Regions from separate parts of the Xanthobacter aminoxidans genome, predicted to be linked through region 2. Evidence: predicted binding sites of a transcription regulator. Region 2 holds the regulator's gene; the other holds the start of a gene.

Region 1 (10,395 bases), 550 kb from region 2:
GGTCCGCCATGGCGGCGTTGCCGATGGGCACCGTGTCATCCAGCCGCTCACGGGCCAGCACGAAGCCGCCCACATGCTGGGAGAGGTGGCGCGGCGCGCCCATCAGCCGGCCGGCCAGCTCCACCGCGCGGCGGATGAAGGGATTTGACGGGTCGAGCCCCGCCTCCCGGATATGCGCGTCGGAAATGTCCCGCCCCCAACTGCCCCACTGGGTGGAGGCGAGGCGCGCCGTGACGTCCTCGGTCAGCCCGAGGGCCTTGCCCACGTCGCGGATGGCGCTGCGCGGGCGGTAGTGGATGACGGTGGCGACGATGCCGGCGCGGTGGCGGCCGTATTTCTCGTAGATGTGCTGGATCACCTCCTCGCGCCGCGCGTGCTCGAAATCCACGTCGATATCGGGCGGCTCGCGCCGTTCCTCGGAGATGAAGCGGGCGAAGAGAAGATCGTTGTCGGCGGGGTCCACGGCGGTGATGCCGAGCACGTAGCAAACGGCTGAATTCGCCGCCGAGCCCCGCCCCTGGCAGAGGATGCCCTGGCTCTCGGCGAAGCGCACGATGTCGTGGATGGTGAGAAAGTAAGGCGCGTACTCGAGCTTGCGGATGAGGGCCAGCTCGTCCCTCAGCAGCTTTTCCACCTTCTCCGGCACCCCTTCGGGATAGCGCACGGCGGCACAGCGCCAGGTCAGTTCCTCAAGCCACGCCTGCGGCGTCCAGCCGGGGGGCACCGGCTCCTCGGGATAGTCGTATTTCAGCTCCTTGAGGGTGAAGTCGATGCGGGCGAGGAGGGACGCGCTTTCCGCCACCGCCTCGGGGGCGTCGCGGAACAGACGCGCCATCTCGGCGGCAGGCTTGAGGTGGCGCTCGGCATTCGCCATGAGCCGCCGCCCGGCCTCGGCGATGGTGGTGCCCTCGCGCACGCAGGTGAGAATATCCTGCAAGTCGCGCTCCTTGGGCGTCGCATACAGCACCTCGTTCATCGCCAGCAGAGGCACGCCGGCGGCGTGGGCGACGGATTTCAGCGCGGCCAGGCGGCGGCGGTCGGCGCCATGGAAGGGCATATCGGCGCCAAGCCACACCGCACCGGGGGCGGCCTCGGCGAGGCGGGAGAGGAGGGGCGGAAGATCGCTTCCGTCTTCGCCCGGCAGCACGATGAGCATCAGGTCGCGCGCGTCGGCGAGGAGGTCGGCGAGGGAAAGGTGGCATTCGCCCTTCTTCGCCCGCCGGTTGCCGGTGGTCAGGAGACGGCAGAGCCGGCCCCAGCCGGCGCGGGTCGAGGGATAGGCGATGATATCCCCCGTGCCGTCGCAGAAGATGAGCCGTGCACCCGTCACCAGCCGGAAGGCGCGGGCACGGGCGGCGACGGCGCGCTTGGCCTCCGCCTCGGGATCGTCGGTTTCCAGATTCTCGTCGAGGGCGCGCAGGTCCTCCAGGGCGCTATAGGCCCGCACCACGCCGGCCACCGTATTGCGGTCGGCGATGCCGAGACCGTCGAGACCGAGAGCGACGGCGGTGCGCACCAGATGGGCCGGCGCGCTCGCCCCGCGCAGGAAGGAGAAATGCGAGGCCGTCGCCAGCTCCGCATAGAAAGGTGCGCTCACGGGAACAGCCCGTGCAGGAACCAGCGGGGCGCCGACGTCTCACGCCCGTAGGTGCCCTCGCGATAGAGCCAGAAGCGGCGGCCTTCAGTGTCCTCTACGCGGAAATAGTCGCGGGTCAGGCCCGGCCGGTTGCCATCGAGGGCGGTCCACCATTCCGGCGCGATGCGTTCCGGCCCCTCGGCCCGCGCCACCTCGTGCAGCACCCGCCGCCAGCGGAAGCGCAAAGGCGGGCCGTCGGGCACCTCGGCCAGCGTTTCCACCGGCTCGGGCGCGGGAAACAACGCCGGCGGGCGGGTGAGGGGCGCATCGGCGGCGGCCGGCTCGGCCCAGTCGTGCGCCAGGGAGGTCTGGGCGCGTGTTTCCCGGCTGCGCCACGTCTTCTGCGCTGGCACCCGCACGGCGGCGCGCTCGGGAATATGGCTGTCCAGCGCGGCAAGGCAGGTGACGCGTCGTGGTCCGAGCCGGGCGGAGAGAATGTCCACCAGCTGGTCGAGCCCTGCGCCGTCCGGTTCGGCGTCGAAGCCGGATTGGGTGGCGGCGAGCGGCTCGGCGGCGGTGACGGACAGGCGGATGACGTCATAGCCGAAGCCGGGATCGAGCGGGTCGGCCAACGCCTCCAGCCGCTCGCGGAACAGGGCGGCGAGGCGCGCGCCGTCGCGCAGTGGCGCAGCCGTGCCAGCCGCCACCCGCCGCACCGCGCCGTCGCTGCGAAAGAAGGCGGCCTCGAAGCGCCGTCCGCCCTCGCCGTGCCGCTCCAGCACGCCGGTGAGGTCGCGGGCGAGGTCGGCGAGGACGGCGCGGGCGGTCGCCTCGTCACCCATGGGTTCGGCGAAGCGCCGCTCCGCCACATAGACGGGCAGGGGATTGAGCGGGGAAATGGGCGGAGAGGCGGCGCCGCACAACTCGTCCAGCCGCTCCACCAGGGCGCTGCCGAAGCGGGCGGCGAGGGCCGCGCGGGGCTTGCCGGCGATGTCGCCGATGCGCACCAGCCCGAGATAGGAAAGGCTGCGCGCCGCCTCCGCATCCAGGCCGAGTGCCTCCACCGGCAAAGGCGCCACGGCCTCCCGTTCGCCTCCCGCCAGCACCACCCGACCCGGCCTCCAGTGGGCGAGGGCGAGGGCAGCTCGGGCGGTGCCTGCCACAGCCCCGCAGGCGGTGAGACCGGTGGCGGCGAGCCGTTCCGTCATGGCAGACAGTAGGTCCGCCTCGCCACCGAACAGATGGGCGCAGCCGGTGATATCGAGCACGATGCCGTCCGGCCCGGACACGGCGACGAAGGGCGTCCAGCGCTCGCACCACGAGGCGATGGCGGCGAGCAGCGTCGCGTCCGCCGCCGCATCCGCCTCCACCGCCTCGATCTTCGGCACGCGGGCCTGCGCATCCGCCAGCGTGAGGCCGGGATGGAGCCCGAGGCGGGCCGCGGCGGCGTCCACCGCGGCGAGGCGGCGGGCATTGGCCTTCACCTCGACCGTGACCAGCGGCGGGTCAGCCGGTGCGGCGCCAGCCGACGACATGCGACGTCCCCGCCGGCTGCGGTGCAGCCGGTCGGTCGGCAGGCGCGGCAGGAAGAGCGCGGCGAGGCGTCGGGACGAAGCGTCGGGCATGGGCATTCCATTCCACGGTGAATCGGCCGGTGGGGCCGAGGCGGTTGCGCTCGATCTCCAGCGCGAAGGCGGGTGGGCCGAGGCAGAAGGCCGGCACATCCCCCGTCACCCGGGAGGGGGCCGCGGCGACCCGCCAGCGGGTGGCGGCGGCGGAGGGACCGGGGTCCGCCCCCGGCCGCAGCAGAAGGGACGGCACACCGGAGCGCTCGCTGCGTAAGGCGAGGCGGCGGGTGGCGGTGAGATCGATGAGGCGCGGGGATCCCCAGGGCTCGGCCACCACCAGCCCGAGGGCGCCATGGCCAAGGGCTTCCTCTGCGGCGCCCAGCGTGTCGGCGGCGTCTGCTGCGGCCACCAGGATCAGGCGGGACGGATCGAGCCCGAAGGCGGCGCAGCCGGGGCCGTAGATGTCGCCGCCCTCCAGCGCCGCCATATCCTGCCGCACCCACAGCACCGGCTTGCGGGTACCGGCCGCGAGCGCGAGGGCGAAGCCGAGCACGGCGGCGGCATTGCCCTTCTCCGCCGGAAAAGCCTCGTGCAGCGCATCGCGGGCGAGGCCACCCCCCAACGCCTCGTCCAGCGGCCCCCCAAGGGACAGGCGCGGCCGGGCAGGACCGTCCGGAGGGCCGGACAGCCGTTCCATCTCGACGATGCGGCGGCGAAGGGCCGCCAGATCCTCGCGGGGAGCCTGCTCGGGGTGCATGAATGAAGGACCAATGTTCCTATTTTGTTCTTTTTAAAAGGACTCCGGGAGGGCGGAATGTCAACCGTATGGAGGTCCGGCAGCAGGGCCTGCGGGGGCTGGAGCGAGCCCTTCGCAGGCAGGTGAAGCGGCGCGGTCTTGTCCCCGTAATTCACAGATAAGGTATTCTGAAACCGTTGTTGTGAGGTGCAAACCTCCCCTTAACGCCCCCGCCCTAGTGTCCTCGAAACGGCGCCGGTGCTGCGGATTTCGGATTCCCATGTCTTCCTTCAACCGTCCTCCGAGACCTCTTGCGTATCCTTCCTACGCTCCGGACGACTCGTTCGATCCACCAGCCGATTCCGGCACCGAACGTGGCCTGCCCTCGTTCTACGAGCGGATTCCGGAATACGACCCGGCCATCCACGACGGCGCCTTCGAGGCTGCCGAAACCCACAGCTGGATCGACCTGGAGCTGGTCCCGAGCTGGCTGCGGCCGTTCACCCTCGACGCCAACACCCGCTTCACCCGCACCCCGGACCATCTGCTGCGCCCCCGCGAGCCAGGCGCGGCCCCGTTGCCGCCAGTCTTGCCGCAGGTCCCCACCCCGGTCACGACCCAGGGGTCGAGCCGCGGCTGGCACTTCCTGTTCGAGCCGGCGGACGACGTGGTCCAGCCGGTGGCACAGCCCGTCGCCAAGCTTGCGGATATCCCCACGGAGACAGCCTTCGCCGCGCCTGCCTCCGTGCCGGAAGAGGTGACGGCGGCTCCCGTCGTCCTGCCTCCCGTCGAGGAAGAAACAGCTGAGGCCTACGAGGCTCCCGCTTCCGAGGTCGCGCTTGCAGAGGCTGCCCCGGGCGAGGAGTTTCTGACTGAAACGACAGCGCCTGTGCTCCTTGAAGCCGACACCGCGCCGCAGGCTGTGGCCGAGGCGGCTTCGGAGGTCGACACGGCTGATGTCCCCGATCACCTCTGGAGCTTGCTGCGCCTCGTCGTTCTCGGCCGCGCCGCCACCCCGCCCGCTCCGGCCGGGGAGCAGGACCTTGATCCGGCGCCCGCAGAGGCGGTCGATGCGGAAGACGACCTTGTGAAGAACGAGGACACGGCTTTCGAGGCGCTGTCCGATACCGAGGAGGCTGCCGACTTCGACGAAGACGAGGTCTTAGAGGCGGCCGCCTCCGAGGAGGATGAACTCGAGGATGACGCGTTCGAGGACGAGGACGCCGAGGATGATGAGGTCGCCGAACTGGACGGCGACACGGACGACGCCGAGGAGGAGGGCGATGAGGTCGACCTTTCCGAGGACGACGACGAACTGGACGAGGACGACGCGGAGCTCTCCTCCGAGCTGGAGGAGGATGACCTCGAAGACGACGAACTCGAAGACGATGCTTTCGAGGACGCGGAGCTGACGGAAGACGAGGAAGACGAGGAAATCGACGCCGAACTCGACGAGGACGAGGCGGAAGACGCCGCCGCGCTTGAAGACGACGATCAGGCTGATGACAAGGCCGAAGCCGAGGACGAAGCATTACCCCTCGCGGCCACGCCGATCCTTTCGGGTGAGGCGTTCGCATCCTGGCGGCCCTACCAGCAGAGCATCAGCGCCCAGTTCTTCGGCGCCCTGCATTCGGCTGCCACGTCCGCTCCCGCGGCTTCGGCCGCGGCGCCTGCAGTGTCGGATGCCGTCGCCCCCGTTCCGGTGCAGGCCGTTGCAACCCTCCCGCCCGATCTCGCGCCCGCAGCTGCGGAGGGCACGGAAGGCCCCTATTTCCTCCCGCCCCTCGACCTGCTGCGCGAGCCGCCGGTGGTGGAGCCGGACTATGAGCTGTCCGAGGAGTTCCTCGACCAGTCCTCCAGTATGCTGCAGCAGGTGCTGCGCGACTTCGGCGTGCGCGGCGAGGTGATCGATGCCAATCCCGGCCCTGTCGTCACGCTCTACGAGTTCGAGCCGGCACCGGGGGTGAAGTCCTCCCGCGTCATCGGCTTGTCGCCTGACATCGCCCGCTCCATGAGCGCCGTTTCCGCCCGCGTGGCGGTGGTGGAGGGGCGCAACGTCATCGGCATCGAGCTGCCCAACCGGCGGCGCGAGACCGTGTGGCTGCGCGAGCTTCTGGCGAGCCACGAATTCGCCGAGGCCCATCCCAAGCTCGGTCTCTGTCTCGGCAAGACCATCGGCGGCGTGCCGGTGATCGCCGACCTCGCGCGGATGCCGCATCTGCTGGTCGCCGGCACCACCGGCTCCGGCAAGTCGGTGGCCATCAACACCATGATCCTGAGCCTGCTCTACCGGCACACGCCGGAAGCCTGCCGGCTCATCATGATCGACCCGAAGATGCTGGAACTCTCGGTCTACGAGGGCATCCCGCATCTGCTCACCCCCGTCGTCACCGACCCCAAGAAGGCGATCATCGCGCTGAAGTGGGCGGTGAAGGAGATGGAGGAGCGCTATCGCAAGATGAGCCGCCTCGCCGTGCGCAACATCGACGGCTACAACGCCCGCGTCCGCGAGGCGGCAGCCAGGGCTGAGATCATCACCCGCAACGTCCAGGTGGGGTTCGATCGCGAGACAGGGGAGGCCCTGTTCGAGGAACAGGAGATGGACCTCACCGCGCTGCCCTACATCGTCGTCATCGTGGACGAGATGGCCGACCTGATGATGGTGGCGGGCAAGGAAATCGAAGGCGCCATCCAGCGCCTCGCCCAGATGGCCCGCGCCGCCGGTATCCACCTCGTGATGGCGACGCAGCGGCCCTCCGTGGACGTCATCACCGGCACCATCAAGGCCAATTTCCCCACCCGTATCTCCTTCCAGGTGACCAGCAAGATCGACAGCCGCACCATCCTCGGCGAGATGGGCGCGGAAACGCTGCTGGGGCAGGGCGACATGCTGTTCATGGCCGGCGGCGGCCGCATCAGCCGCGTCCACGGCCCGTTTGTCTCCGACGGCGAGGTGGAGAAGGTCGTCGCCTTCCTCAAGGCCCAGGGCGGGCCGGACTATATCGACGAGGTGGTGCTGGACGAGGATGCCGTGGCCGAGGACGATGACGAGGCGGTGTTCGACCGCTCCGGCATCGCCGATGCGGGCGGCGACCTCTACGAGCAGGCTGTGGCCATCGTCATGCGTGATCGCAAGGCCTCCACCTCCTACATCCAGCGCCGCTTGCAGGTGGGCTACAACAAGGCCGCCTCCCTCATGGAGCGCATGGAGACCGAAGGCATCGTCGGCCCCGCCAACCACGCCGGAAAGCGCGAAATCCTCACCTTCTCGCGACCGGGGTGAGGTTCGCTCCACCGGCGATCCTCCACCCTTGCCTCCCGCGCGCCCTGGGCTACCTTGTCCGCTTGATCCGGGCCAACCGGACGCGCGGTCGGGGCGCGGGATCGGGAGACGTTCAGTGGTGCAACCCTTCAGCGTGGTCCAGGGAGGCCGCATGGCTCAGGCATGCGCGGTCGGGCTGCGCAACATCTCCATCGCCTTTCCCGGTGCCAGCCGTGCGGCTTTGCCCTTCGTCGCGGTGCAGGGCGTCAATCTCGAGGTTGCGGATGGCGAGTTCGTCGCCATCGTCGGCCCTACGGGCTGCGGCAAGTCCACCTTGCTCAACGCGACGGCCGGCCTGCTGAAACCGGCCTCCGGCACGGTCACGATCCACGGCAAGCCCCTCGCCGGCCTCAACCGCGCGGCCGGCTATCTCTTCCAGGCCGAGGCTCTGTTCCCATGGAAGACGGCGCTCGACAACGTGGCCATCGGCCTCGAGGTCGCCGGCACCGACACGGACGAGGCGCGCGCCCGCGCCCGCAAGTGGCTGGCCCGCGTGGGGCTCGCGGCCTTTGCCGATCGCTACCCCCACCAATTATCCGGCGGGCAGAGGAAGCGCGTGGGCCTTGCCCAGGTGCTGATCCGTGACCCCAAGATCCTGCTCATGGACGAGCCTTTCGGCCCGCTCGACGCCCAGACCCGTCAGATCATGGGCAACCTCCTGCTCGATCTGTGGAGCCAGGACCGCAAGGCCGTGATGTTCGTGACCCACGATCTGGAGGAGGCGATTTCGCTGGCCGATCGGGTGGTCATCATGGGCGCGGGGCCGGCCTCGCGCATCATCGGCCAGTGGCGCGTGCCGATCCCTCGACCGCGTGACATCGATGTGCGGCTGGAGCCCGCCTTCCACCACCTTCACCGCGAGATCTGGGCGGCGCTGAAGGATGAGGTGGTGAAGGGATATCGCCAGTCCGAGGTCGCGAGCTGAACCATGCGCAACCGTTTCACGCTGTTCACCCTGCAGGTGCTGGTGGCGGTGGTGCTGATCGCCATCTGGCATTTCGGCTCCACGGTGAAGGTCTCGATTCCGGCGCTCTCGCCGAAGCCCTTCTACCCGCTCGATCCCTTCTTCTTCTCGACGCCGCTGGCCGTTTTCGAGAGGACCTTCAAGGACTTCTACACGGGAGTGATCTGGTATCACCTCGGCATCACGCTGCTGGAGACCATGCTCGCCTTCGCCATCGGCGCTTTCGGCGGGGTGCTGGTGGGCTTCTGGTTCGCCCGCAAGGCGGTGATCGCGGCGGTGTTCGACCCTTATGTGAAGATGGCCAATGCGCTGCCGCGCGTGGTGCTGGCGCCCATCTTCGCCTTGTGGCTTGGGCTCGGCATCTGGTCCAAGGTGGCGCTGGGCGTCACGCTGGTGTTCTTCATCGTTTTTTTCAATGTCTATCAGGGTGTTAAGGAGGTCAGCCCGACGCTGCTCGCCAACGCCCGGATGCTGGGCATGAGCGAGCGACAGCTCATGCGGAACGTGTTCTGGCCCTCCGCGCTCACCTGGATGTTCTCCTCGCTCCATACCGCCGTTGGCTTTGCTCTGGTGGGGGCGGTGGTGGGGGAATATCTCGGTTCGGCGGCGGGGCTTGGCTATCGCATCCACCAGGCGGAAGGGGTGTTCGATGTCACCGGCGTGTTCTCGGGCATGCTGGTGCTCTCCATCTTCGTCATCATCATCGACACGGTGGTGAGCGCAATCGAGAACCGCCTGCTCGTCTGGCGCCCCGCGCCGGCGACGCAGGCGTGAAGAAAAACGGGAGGAAAATCATGAAGATGCTCAAGCTCGCGGTGGCCGCCCTCGCGCTCGCCTTCGCCGCTCCTGCGGCGGCCCAGCAGGCCGCCAAGATCGAGAAGCCGAAGCTCACGCTGGGCGTCGGCGGCAAGCCGCTGCTTTATTACCTGCCGCTGACGATCGCCGAGCGGAAGGGCTTCTTCAAGGAGGAGGGGCTGGATGTCGCCATCAACGATTTCGGCGGCGGAGCCAAGTCTTTGCAGGCACTTATCGGCGGCTCCATCGATGTGGTGACGGGGGCTTACGAGCACACGATCCGCATGCAGGCCAAGGGCCAGGACATTGTTTCCGTTATCGAATTGGGCCGCTTCCCGGGGATCGTCCTGGTGGCGCGGAAGGATCGGCCGATCAAGTCGGTGAAGGACCTGAAGGGTGCCAAGATCGGCGTGACCGCGCCAGGCTCCTCCACGAACTTCTTCGTCAATTTCCTGATGGCGAAAGATGGCCTGAAGCCAGATGATGCCTCCTACGTCGGTGTCGGCGGTGGAGCCTCAGCTGTGGCGCAGATGAAGCGTGGCGAAATCGACGCCATGTCCAATCTCGACCCGGTCATTACCAAGCTGGAAGACGATGGGGACGTGATTGTTCTGGCGGACAGCCGAACGGAAGCCGGAAACGACAAGATTTTTGGCGGAGCGAACCCGGCCGCCGTGCTCTACATGAAGCGCGACTTCATGGAGCAGAATCCCGTCACTACCCAGAAGCTCGTGAACGCATTCTACAAGGCGCTTCAATGGCTTAAGACCGCCACGCCCGAGGATGTGGCGGCGGTGGTGCCGGAGGAATATCTGCTCGGGGACAAGGCGCTCTACCTCAACGCGGTCAAGAACTCCCTGCCGATCTATTCGCGCACCGGCCTCATCCCCGAAAAGGGCATGCAAAATGCCCTCAACATGTTGGTGGAGTTCGATCCTGAGCTGAAGGCGGCGAAGATCGACCTCGCCAAGACGTTCGACGGCACCTTCGTGGCGAAGGCGGCGGCAGGCAAATAGTCCGGCCCCGGTTCGGGTGTGTTTCACCACCTTGCCGGTGGGCGTTCACCCCCGGTATCGGGTGGGTTCGGCAAAAGGTTCAGGAGCGGCGGGCAAAAATCTTCCCCGCCGCCCTTGAACCGCCGCGATTGATCCCTATCTTCCCATCAACCCCAGCCGATGGATGCGGCGCGCTTTTGAGCGCAGACGCTTCCGGGAGACGGACGGATGTACTCCGATCCCGCCTGAGCAGATTGCACCAAGGCATGGGGCGTTCGTTCCTCCGCTTTCCATTTCATGGATGTGCGGAGGGGCGAGCCGAGCGGACAAGTTCGTCGACGGCCTTCTTCGTTTCCTTCGGGCCGCGACGCAAAAGCCTTCCCCAAGTACGAACCTGTCCTGAACTGCGTCCCGTTGCGCCGTGACTCTTTTGTGGTCG
Region 2 (10,395 bases):
TGCGCAGTGCCGCCGGCAGATAGCCCATGTCGCGATAGGCATCGACGCCCAGCGCCCCGTGGCGCTTGGAGAGCTTGGCGCCATCCGGCCCGTGGATGAGCGGGATGTGGGCCATGCGCGGCACGTCCCAGCCGAGCGCGCGGTAGATCTGCGTCTGGCGGGCGGCGTTGGTGAGGTGGTCGTCGCCGCGGATGATGTGGGTGACGCCCATGTCGTGGTCGTCCACCACCACCGCTAGCATGTAGGTGGGCGTGCCGTCGGACCGCAGCAGCACGAGGTCGTCGAGGTCCTTGTTGGGGAAGGTCACGGTGCCCTGCACCATGTCGTCGATCACCGTTTCGCCCTCCTGCGGGGCGCGCAGGCGAATGACGGGCGCGCGATCGGCCGGCGCCTCGGAGGGGTCGCGGTCGCGCCAGCGGCCGTCATAGCGCGGCGGGCGGCCCTCCTTGCGGGCCAGCTCGCGCATCTCGTCCAGCTCCTGGGGCGTGGCGTAGCAGCGATAGGCGTTGCCCTTCGCCAGCATCTCCGCCACCGCGGCCTGATGCCGCTCGGCGCGGGCGAACTGGTAGATGGGCTCGCCCTCCCAATCGATGCCGAGCCAGGAGAGCCCCTCGATGATGGCGTCGATGGCCTCCTTGGTGGAGCGCTGGCGGTCCGTGTCCTCGATGCGCAGCAGCATCTTGCCGCCGGTGTGGCGGGCATAGAGCCAGTTGAACAGCGCCGTGCGCGCCCCGCCGATATGCAGGAAGCCGGTGGGCGAGGGGGCGAAGCGGGTGACGATCTGCGACATCGGGCGGGGCTCGGCGGGATTGGGTCCGCTTGGACGGGAGACGCGCGGGCGGCCCTGCGGAACGCAAACCGAACCACATGGCGCGCGGGAGGCGCCCGTGTAGCATAGAGGCGGGGCACAAGGAACATGGGGCGGGGATGGGCGCGACCCGGCCCGGCCCCCGGCGGGCGGGGATGGACGAGCGGGCTTCAGGCGGCGCGCGGGCAGGGGGACGGGGAGCTGCGGGCGCGCTCCCGGTGCTTTCCACGCGTGGGCTTTCACGCCTCGCCGACGCGCTGAAGGCCCGCATCGCCCATGACGTGGCGGCCGAGGCGGCGTCCGGCCGGCTGATCCTGTGGCTGCCGGCCGCCTTCACCGCCGGCATCCTGCTCTATTTCGGCGCCTCCACCGAACCTTCGCTCACCGCGAGCCTCGTCCTTGTGGCCCTGTTCGCGGCGGCGGCCTGGGGGGCGCGGGCGCGGCCGGTGATGTTCGGGGCCGCCGCGGTGCTCCTCGCCACCATGGCCGGCTTCGCGGCCGGCGGGGTGCGCACCGCGTTCATCGCCCACGAGATGGTGGTGCCGCCCAAGACCCCGGTGCGCCTCTCCGGCTTCATCGAGCGGGTGGAGCGGCGGACCACCGGCGACCGCATCCTGCTGCGGCTCAATGGCGACGCCGTGCGCGGGCTGAAAAACGCGCCGGCGCTGGTGCGCCTTTCGCTCCGCAAGGGATGGGCGCCGCCGGTGGGGAGCCATGTAACCCAGCTGGCGCAATTGCTGCCGCCCTCCGGCCCGGCCATGCCGGGCGCCCATGATTTCGGCCGCACGCCGTGGTTTCAGGGCATCGGCGCCATCGGCTACGGGCTCGGCCGACCCAAGGCGGCGGCGCCGCGCGATCCGCCTTTGTCCGTGCGGCTCGCCATGGCGCTGGACGGTGTGCGCCAGAGCCTGTCGGACCGCATCCGCGCCTCGCTTTCCGGCGTGCCGGCAGAGGTCGCGGTGGCGCTGGTGGCCGGCGACCGCTCCGGCATTCCGCGCGCGGTGGAGGAGAGCATGCGGGTGTCCGGCCTCTCGCACATCCTCTCCATCTCCGGCCTGCACATGGCGCTGGTGGCCGGCACCCTGTTCGCGCTGGCGCGGGGCCTGCTGGCGCTGGTGCCGGGGCTGGCTTTGTCGTGGCCCATCAAGTCATTCGCGGCGCTGATCGCGCTGTCGGGCAGCGCCTTCTATCTCGTGCTGTCGGGCAACGACGTGCCGGCACAGCGTTCCTTCGTGATGACGGGGCTGGTGCTGGCCGGCGTGCTGGTGGGGCGACCGTCCCTGTCGCTGCGCTCGGTGGGTGTCGCGGCGGTGGTGGTGCTGGCGCTGACGCCGGAGGCGGCGCTGGACCCGGGCACGCAGATGTCCTTCGCCGCCACCCTCGCCCTCGTTGCCGCCTATGAAAGGCTTCAGCCTTTGCGGGCGATACCCCGGCCGGACGGCATCGCCGGAGCCGTAGTCTCCTGGGTGGCGGTGCTGGTGGCCGGCACGGCGCTGACTTCGCTGGTGGCGGGGTTGGCGACGGCGCCGTATGGCATCTTCCACTTCCAGCGGGTGGCGCCCTATGGGCTTCTCGCCAATCTCGCGGCGATGCCGGCCGTGTCCTTCCTTGTCATGCCGGCGGGCCTCGCGGGCGTGCTGCTGATGCCGTTCGGCTGGGACCATCTGGCCTGGCCGGTGATGGGCCGGGGCATCGAGATCATGACGGCGGTGTCCGACTGGGTGGGGACCCTGCCGGGGGCCGATATCCGCGCCGCCTTCGTCGGTGCCGGAACGCTGCTCTGGCTCTCCCTCGCGCTGCTGGCCCTCTGCCTGCTGCGGGGCGTTCTGACCCTCGCGGCGCTGGTGCCCCTCGGCCTCGCCGCGCTGGTGGCGGGAACGCCGCTGAAGCCGGACCTCCTCATCGCGCCCGATGCGCAGACGGTGGCGGTGCGGATGCCGGATGGACGGCTTTCCGTGCTCGGCGCCTCGGGCCAGAAGCTGGTGGTGGAGCAATGGCTGACGCGGGAGGGCGACCGCCGGACGGCCGGCACCAAGGACCTCGCCTCCGCCTTCCTGTGCGACCCGCTCGGCTGCACCGCGCCGCTGCCCGGCGGCGGCACCATCGCCGTCTCCCGGCGCGCGGAGAGCCTGGAGGCGGACTGCCTGAATGCCCGCATGGTCGTCACCCGCGATGCCCCGCCTCGCGCCTGCCCGGCCGAGGTGCTGACACCGGAAAAACTCGCGCGGACCGGAACGCTCGCCTTCACCCTGCGCGATGGTGCCCTCGTGGCCGAGCGAAGCCGCAGCCCCTCGGTGTCCCGGCCGTGGATGGCACCGCTGCCGCCGGACCTCGCATCCGAGCGGGGGGCGGTCGATGCGGGCGATCCGCAGGCCGACGCCACCGCTCCCTGACACGACAATTGCCAGGCGTCGGGGTGAGGGGCAACGCCTTCAAAAAAGCGCAGGCGCCCGTTGAGCGTGGACCACCGCGCCCCTCACCCCGTTCCGGATCTCCCGCGGGAGAAATAAGGATCAGTAGCGGCGCATGAGGCCGATCAGACGGCCCTGGATGCGCACGCGGTCGGGACCGAAAATGCGGGTCTCGTAGGCCGGATTGGCGGCCTCCAGCGCGATGGAGGCGCCCTTCTTGCGCAGGCGCTTGAGGGTGGCTTCCTCGTCGTCCACCAGCGCGACGATAATGTCGCCGGTGTCGGCGGAATCGCACTTGCGGATCAGCACCGTGTCGCCATCGAGGATGCCGGCCTCGATCATGCTGTCGCCGCGCACCTCAAGGGCGAAATGCTCGCCGGAGCCGAGCATCTCGGGCGGGATGTTCAGCGTATGGCTGCGGCTCTGAATGGCGGAGATGGGCGAGCCGGCGGCGATGCGGCCCATGACCGGCACCGAGACCACCTGTCCCGCCTCGTCATCCTCCGCCACGGGGCGGACCTTGCCGAGGCTGCCCTCGATGACCGAGGGCGAGAAACCCCGCCCTGCGGACCGGGCGGAGGCGAGGCCCGGCGCCACGCTGTCGGGCAGGCGGACCACCTCCAGCGCGCGGGCGCGATTGGGCAGGCGGCGGATGAAGCCGCGCTCTTCCAGAGCGGTGATGAGGCGGTGGATACCGGACTTGGAGCGCAAGTCCAGCGCTTCCTTCATCTCGTCGAAGGAGGGGGGAACACCGGTCTCCTTCAGCCGCTCATGGATGAAGCGCAGAAGGTCATATTGCTTCCGAGTGAGCATTCCCTGGCCCCGTTCCTTGCACGCACCGCCGCGGAACAGGCGCTCTCGGCCGGTCCCGATTCAAGGCGCATCCCGCCCGGTGCGCCGCGAAACAAATCATGAACAGTCTTTATCTGTTCCTTTTGTGTTCCGCAAGTGGTGAAGGCTCCGTTAAGGGCTCAATCCGCGAAGGGAATAATCTCGCAGGGGTCTCCGACGCGGCCCGCCGGGGCGAAAGGCGGGCGCACCAGAAGGCAGTCGGCGGCGGAAAGAATGCTCAGCATGGCGCTGTCCTGCGAGGTGCAGGGGATGGCGTGGATCGAGCCATCCGCCCGGCGCTCGAGGGTCGCGCGCATGAAATCGCGCCGCACGTCATTGGGCGGCAGGTCCGCCGCGAGGCGCGCCGGCACCGTCTCGGGGCCGGGGCGGGAATCGCCCTGCAGGGCGCGGATGAGGGGGACGAGGTAGACCATCCCGCAGACGTGGGACGACACCGGGTTGCCTGGCAGCCCCAGCACCCGCACGGTGCCGCGATGGCCGAACATCAGCGGCTTGCCGGGCCTGAGCGCGATCTTGTGGACCGAGAGATCGACCCCTTCCGCCTTCAGCGCCGGGGCCATGAGGTCATGATCGCCCACCGAAGCGCCACCGGAGGAGACGACGAGATCGAACTCGCCGGAGAGCGCCCGCGCCACCACGGCGCGGATGGCGGCGAGGTCGTCCTTGATGAGGCCGAGGTCGGTCACATCGGCGCCGGCGCGGCGGGCCAGTTCCGCGAGGCCGAAGGCGTTGGAGACGACGATTTCGCTGTCGTTGCCGGTGCCCTGGCCCGGCAGCACCAGCTCGTCGCCGGTCTGAAGCAGCGCGACGCGCGGGCGGCGGGCGACCGGCACCGTCGCATGGTCCATGGCGGCGGCCAGCATGATGTCGCGGCCGGTCAGCCGCCGGCCCGCGAAGAGGCCGGGCGCGTCGGCGGAAAAATCACAACCGCGCTTGCGCACGTTGCGGAGCGCGGCGGTCGGGGCCGTGGTGGTGATGGTGTCGCCCTCGCGGGAGACGTTCTCCTGAATCACCACCGTGTCGGCACCTTCCGGCACCACCGCGCCGGTGAAGATGCGCACGGCCTGCCCGGCGCCCACCGTGCCCGCGAAGGGGCGTCCGGCGGCGGATTCGCCGATGACCGCGAGGCGGGCGGGCGTCTGCGCGATATCGGCACCGCGCACGGCGTAGCCGTCCATGGCCGACATGTCGGCGGGGGGCTGGGTGCGGCGGGCCGCCAGATCGCGCGCCAGCACACGGCCGGCCGCGGCCTGCACCGGCACATCCTCCACACCGAGCGCAGACACGCCGGACGTGATGAGCGCAGTGGCCTCCTCGACGGTCATGAGCGCCATGGCGCGGCTCCCTCACTCTGCCTGAACGCAGGTCTTGTCATGGTGGCGGACCGGCTCAGGCCGCGTCGGTGGCGCGGAAGTGGCCGCTGCGGCCGCCGGATTTCTCCAGCAGGCGAATGCCTTCAATGCGCATGCCACGGTCGGCGGCCTTGGCCATGTCGTAGATGGTGAGACAGGCCACGGAGACGGCGGTGAGCGCCTCCATCTCCACGCCGGTCTGGCCCGTCACCTTGGCGCGGGCCGTGACGTGGAGGCCGGGCAATGCGGGATCGGGGGAAACCTCCACCTCCACCTTGGTCAGCATCAGCGGATGGCAGAGGGGAATCAGCTCATGGGTGCGCTTGGCCGCCATGATGCCGGCGATGCGCGCCACGCCCAGCACGTCGCCCTTCTTGGCGTTGCCGGAGAGGATGAGATCCAGCGTCTCGCGCGCCATCACCACCTGCCCCTCGGCCAGCGCCTCGCGGGTGGTCGCGTCCTTGTCGGACACGTCCACCATGCGGGCGGCGCCCTGTTCGTCGAGATGGGTGAGGCTGGCCATGGCCGTCGCGGTCTTCCCGGATTCGATGTCGGGGGGAAGATGGCGTCCGCGGCGGCGCCTGTCCACCGCCGCAGGAGCAATGCGGCGGAAAGGCAGTGTTGCCGGGTTGGGTTCAGGTCAGCGCAGGCGGGTCCACACCTGCGTCTTGCACAGCGGGACGACCACGCAGCCGCGCAGCTTCAGGGTGTTGTCGCCATCCATGGTGATGGTGCCGGAATAGGTCTTGCCGTCCTCGGCATTGTAGATGCTGCCGCCGCTCCATTCCTGCGGGCCGCCGGAGAAGCCGGTGAGGATGGTGAGGCCCTTCAGCGCCCGTCCGCGCAGCGAGGCGTTGGAATTGTTCACGTCTTTCAGCGCCGGATCGGCCTTCAGACCCTCGGAGGAAACGAGGCGGCCGCACAGGCCCGCGCCGCACTTGGAGATTTCCACCTGCCCGCTGCGGGTGGGAGTCAGCCACAGGCCGGTCGGGTCCGCGGCGAAAACAGGTGTGGCGAGAAGGGCGGCGAGGCCGGCAATCGCAAACGTCTTCATGAAGCTCCTCCCTTGCGTGCGGCCTCTTGCGGGCCGCCTCACGTATTAAAGAGTAACTTCACGTATACGGCAAGACGAGGTGGCGAGGCCTATGTGGCCAACAGCTGGCAGGTCGCGGACGCGACATCCTCCTGCCGCATCAGGCTCTCGCCCACGAGGATGGTGCCGATGGCCACCTGCGCCAGCCGGGCCACATCCTGCGGGGTGAAGATGCCGCTCTCGCCGATGACGATGCGGTCCTTCGGCACGCGCGGAGCGAGGCGCTCGCAGGTCTCCAGAGTGGTCTCGAAGGTGCGCAGGTTGCGGTTGTTGATGCCGATGAGCCGGCAGGGCAGCGCCAGCGCGCGGTCCAGCTCGGCGTCGTCATGCACCTCGACGATGGCATCCATGCCGTGCGCCGCCGCCGCGTCCGCGAGGTCGCGGGCGAGGGCGTCGTCCACACCGGCCATGATGATGAGGATGCAGTCCGCCCCCCAGGCGCGGGCTTCCGCCACCTGATAGGTGTCGTACATGAAATCCTTGCGCAGCACGGGCAGGCTCACCGCCGTGCGGGCGGCCTTCAGATAGTCCGGCGCGCCCTGGAAGGAGGGGGTGTCCGTGAGCACCGAGAGGCAGGTGGCGCCGCCGCGCTGGTAGGCGCGGGCGAGGGAGGGCGGGTCGAAATCCGCGCGGATCAGGCCCTTGGAGGGGCTCGCTTTCTTGATTTCGGCGATGAGCGCGGTGCGGCCTTCGGACAGGCTCTGCTCGATGGCCCCGGCGAAGGGCCGCACGCGGGGCGCGCAGCGGGCGGCGGCCTCGATTTCGTTGAGCGGCCGGGCCTTCTTGGCGGCGGCGATTTCCTCGCGCTTGTAGGCCTCGATCTTGGTGAGAATGTCGCTCATTGCGCGGCCTCCGGGGCGAGTGAGGCGGAAAGGGTGACGAGCCGTTCCAGCCGCGCGCGGGCGGAGCCGGTGTCGAGGCTGGTCTGCGCCATGCCGACGCCGGCGGTCAGGTCCTTGGCGCGGCCGGCCACCACGAGGGCGGCCGCGGCGTTCAGCACCGCCACGTCGCGATAGGCGCCGGGGGCACCGTCCAGCACGGCGCGCAGGGCTTCGGCATTGTGGGCGGCATCGCCCCCCTTCAGCGCCTCGGCCGGGGCGCGGGCGAGGCCCACATCCTCCGGGTTGAGGGTGAAGGTGTGGATGCGGCCGTCTTCCAGCACGGCGATGTCGGTGCCGCCGGAGATGGTGATCTCGTCCAGCCCGTCCGAGCCGTGGACCACGAACGCCTTCTCCGAGCCGAGCGCCTTGAGCACCTCGGCCAGCGGCACGATCCAGGATTTCGCGAACACGCCCACCATCTGCCGCTTCACGCCGGCCGGATTGGAGAGCGGGCCGAGCAGGTTGAAGATGGTGCGCGTGCCCATTTCCACCCGTGTCGGCCCCACATGCTTCATGGCCGGATGGTGGGAGGGGGCGAACATGAAGCCGATGCCGGCCTCGCCGATGCATCGGGAGATGCCGGCCGGATCAAGATCGAGCCGCACGCCGAGCGCCGCGAGCACGTCCGCCGCGCCGGACTTGGAGGAAAGCGCCCGGTTGCCGTGCTTCGCCACCGGCACGCCCGCGCCGGCGACGATGAAGCTGGCGCAGGTGGAGATGTTGTAGGAGCCGGAGGCATCGCCGCCGGTGCCCACCACGTCCACCGCTTCGTCGGGGGCGTCCACCGTGAGCATCTTGGCGCGCATGACGGAGACCGCGCCGGCGATCTCCTCCACCGTCTCGCCGCGCACGCGCAGGCCCATGAGCAGCGCGCCCATCTGGGAGGGCGTCGCTTCGCCGGACATCATGCGGTCGAACACGAAGGCGGCTTCGTCGCGGCTGAGGCTCGCGCCGGTGGCCACCTTGCCGAGCAGGGGTTTGAACTGGTCCATGGTGTGTCCTCGCCCCCGTCTCAGCCCTTGGCCTTCTCAGCGTTGAAGGCGGCGGCGATCTCGAGAAAATTGCGGATCAGCGCGTGCCCGTTCTCCGAGGCGATGCTCTCGGGATGGAACTGCACGCCGTGGATGGGCAGGCTCTTGTGGGCGAGGCCCATGATGAGGCCGTCTTCGGTGTGGGCCGTCACCTCCAGCGCGTCCGGCAGGGTGTCCCGCTCGACGATCAGGGAATGATAGCGCGTCGCCTGGAAGGAATGGTTGAGGCCGCGGAAGACGCTTTTGCCCTCGTGCAGGATCTCGCTCATCTTGCCGTGCATGGGGGAGGGCGCGCGCACCACGTCGCCGCCGAACACCTGCCCGATGGCCTGATGGCCAAGGCAGACGCCGAACATCGGCACCTTGTCCCCCGCGTTGGCGATGAGATCGAGGCAGATGCCCGCCTCGTTGGGCGTGCAGGGGCCGGGGGACAGCACGATAGCGTCCGGCTTCTCGGCCAGCACCTCCTCCACGCTCACGGTGTCGTTGCGGTGGACGGTGACGGTGGCGCCGAGCTCGCCGAGATAATGGACGAGGTTGTAGGTGAAGCTGTCGTAATTATCGATCAGCGTGACCTTCGGGGAGGGATTGGCCGAAACCTGTGTGGCGGACATCTGGAACTCCGGCCCCGCGCCGCGCTGTGCGGGAATGGCGGGTGTTAAGGCGAGGAATGACGGGCGGTCAATGGTGATGGGCAGGTAACTCGCGTAGCTCCCCTCTCCCCTTGCGGGAGAGGGGTTGGGGGTGAGGGGGCGGCTCAGCCGTCCCGGCCCTCGTGCAAGCGGCGCGAACCCCTCACCCCGGCCCTCTCCCGCAAGGGGAGAGGGAGTCAGGGCTGCTCCCGCTTCACCATCGCTCGCGACGTGTCATCCCCATCTCCATCCCCTCACTGCCCCTTGCCGGCGCGGGCGGCGAAGCGGACGGCTTCCTCGCCGGCGCGGAACAGGGCCTTGGCCTTGTTCACGCACTCCTGGTGCTCGCTTTCGGGCACCGAGTCGTAGACGATGCCGGCGCCGGCCTGGACGAACATGCGCCCGTCCTTCACCACCGCCGTGCGCAGGACGATGCAGGTGTCCATCTCGCCGTTGGCGCCGAAATAGCCGATGGCGCCGGCATAGATGCCGCGCTTGTCCTTCTCCAGCTCGTCGATGATCTCCATGGCCCGCACCTTGGGCGCGCCGGAGACCGTGCCGGCGGGAAAGCCGGCCGCCAGAGCGTCCACCGCATCGAAGCGCCGATCGATGGCGCCTTCCACGTTGGAGACGATGTGCATGACCTGGCTGTAGCGCTCGATGAAGAACGAGTCCGTCACCTTCACCGTGCCGACGCGCGAGACGCGGCCGGCATCATTGCGGCCGAGGTCCAGCAGCATCAGATGCTCGGCGCGCTCCTTGGGATCGGCGAGCAGCTCCTGCGCCAGCGCCTCGTCCTCGGCATGGGTGGCGCCGCGCTTGCGGGTGCCGGCGATGGGGCGGATCGTGACTTTCCCGTCGCGCACCCGCACGAGGATTTCCGGCGAGGAGCACACCACCGAGAAGCCGTCGAAGTTGAGATAGACGAGGAACGGCGCCGGGTTCACCCGCCGGAGCGCCCGGTAGAGGGCGAAGGGCGGCAGGGTGAACGCGCTCTCGAAGCGCTGGGACAGCACCACCTGGAAGATGTCGCCGGCGCGGATGTAGTCCTTCGCCTTCTCCACCATGGCGCAGAATTCCGCAGCGCTGGTGTTGGAGGCCTGCGAGACTTCGCCGTGGAACGGATCCGGCGCCGGGTGGGCGATGGCGCGGTCGAGGTCCGCCACCACCTGGTCGAGGCGCTCGATCGCCGCTTCCCACGCTGCGCGGGGGGAGACACCCTCCTTCGCCCGCACGGGGGTGACGGCGGTCAGCTCGTCCTTCACCGCATCGAACACCACCATGATGGTGGGCCGGATGAGCAGCGCCTCGGGCACGCCGATGGGATCGGGCTTG

What was found. The regulator LexA, encoded in region 2, represses DNA repair genes until DNA is damaged. The targets are predictions, from matches to a motif close to TGTTCNNNNTGTGTTCNG.
Region 1: V5F74_RS11710 (ImuA family protein) is a predicted target of LexA. The motif match lies at 3,916-3,933, and genes of this name have one in related genera.

The regions. Positions count from the first base shown of each region.
Region 1 is NZ_JBAFUS010000002.1:577,276-587,670, forward strand. Features, by position in the region: gene V5F74_RS11700 (error-prone DNA polymerase) at 1-1,597, opposite strand, end outside; gene V5F74_RS11705 (Y-family DNA polymerase) at 1,594-3,201, opposite strand; gene V5F74_RS11710 (ImuA family protein) at 3,083-3,901, opposite strand; gene V5F74_RS11715 (DNA translocase FtsK) at 4,161-7,163, shown strand; gene V5F74_RS11720 (ABC transporter ATP-binding protein) at 7,315-8,127, shown strand; gene V5F74_RS11725 (ABC transporter permease) at 8,131-8,940, shown strand; gene V5F74_RS11730 (ABC transporter substrate-binding protein) at 8,961-9,977, shown strand.
Region 2 is NZ_JBAFUS010000002.1:1,127,740-1,138,134, forward strand. Features, by position in the region: gene gltX (glutamate--tRNA ligase) at 1-790, opposite strand, end outside; gene V5F74_RS14300 (ComEC/Rec2 family competence protein) at 1,027-3,201, shown strand; gene lexA (transcriptional repressor LexA) at 3,322-4,032, opposite strand; gene V5F74_RS14310 (molybdopterin molybdotransferase MoeA) at 4,191-5,405, opposite strand; gene moaC (cyclic pyranopterin monophosphate synthase MoaC) at 5,461-5,946, opposite strand; gene V5F74_RS14320 (DUF2147 domain-containing protein) at 6,064-6,477, opposite strand; gene trpC (indole-3-glycerol phosphate synthase TrpC) at 6,567-7,358, opposite strand; gene trpD (anthranilate phosphoribosyltransferase) at 7,355-8,389, opposite strand; gene V5F74_RS14335 (anthranilate synthase component II) at 8,410-9,042, opposite strand; gene trpE (anthranilate synthase component I) at 9,315-10,395, opposite strand, start outside.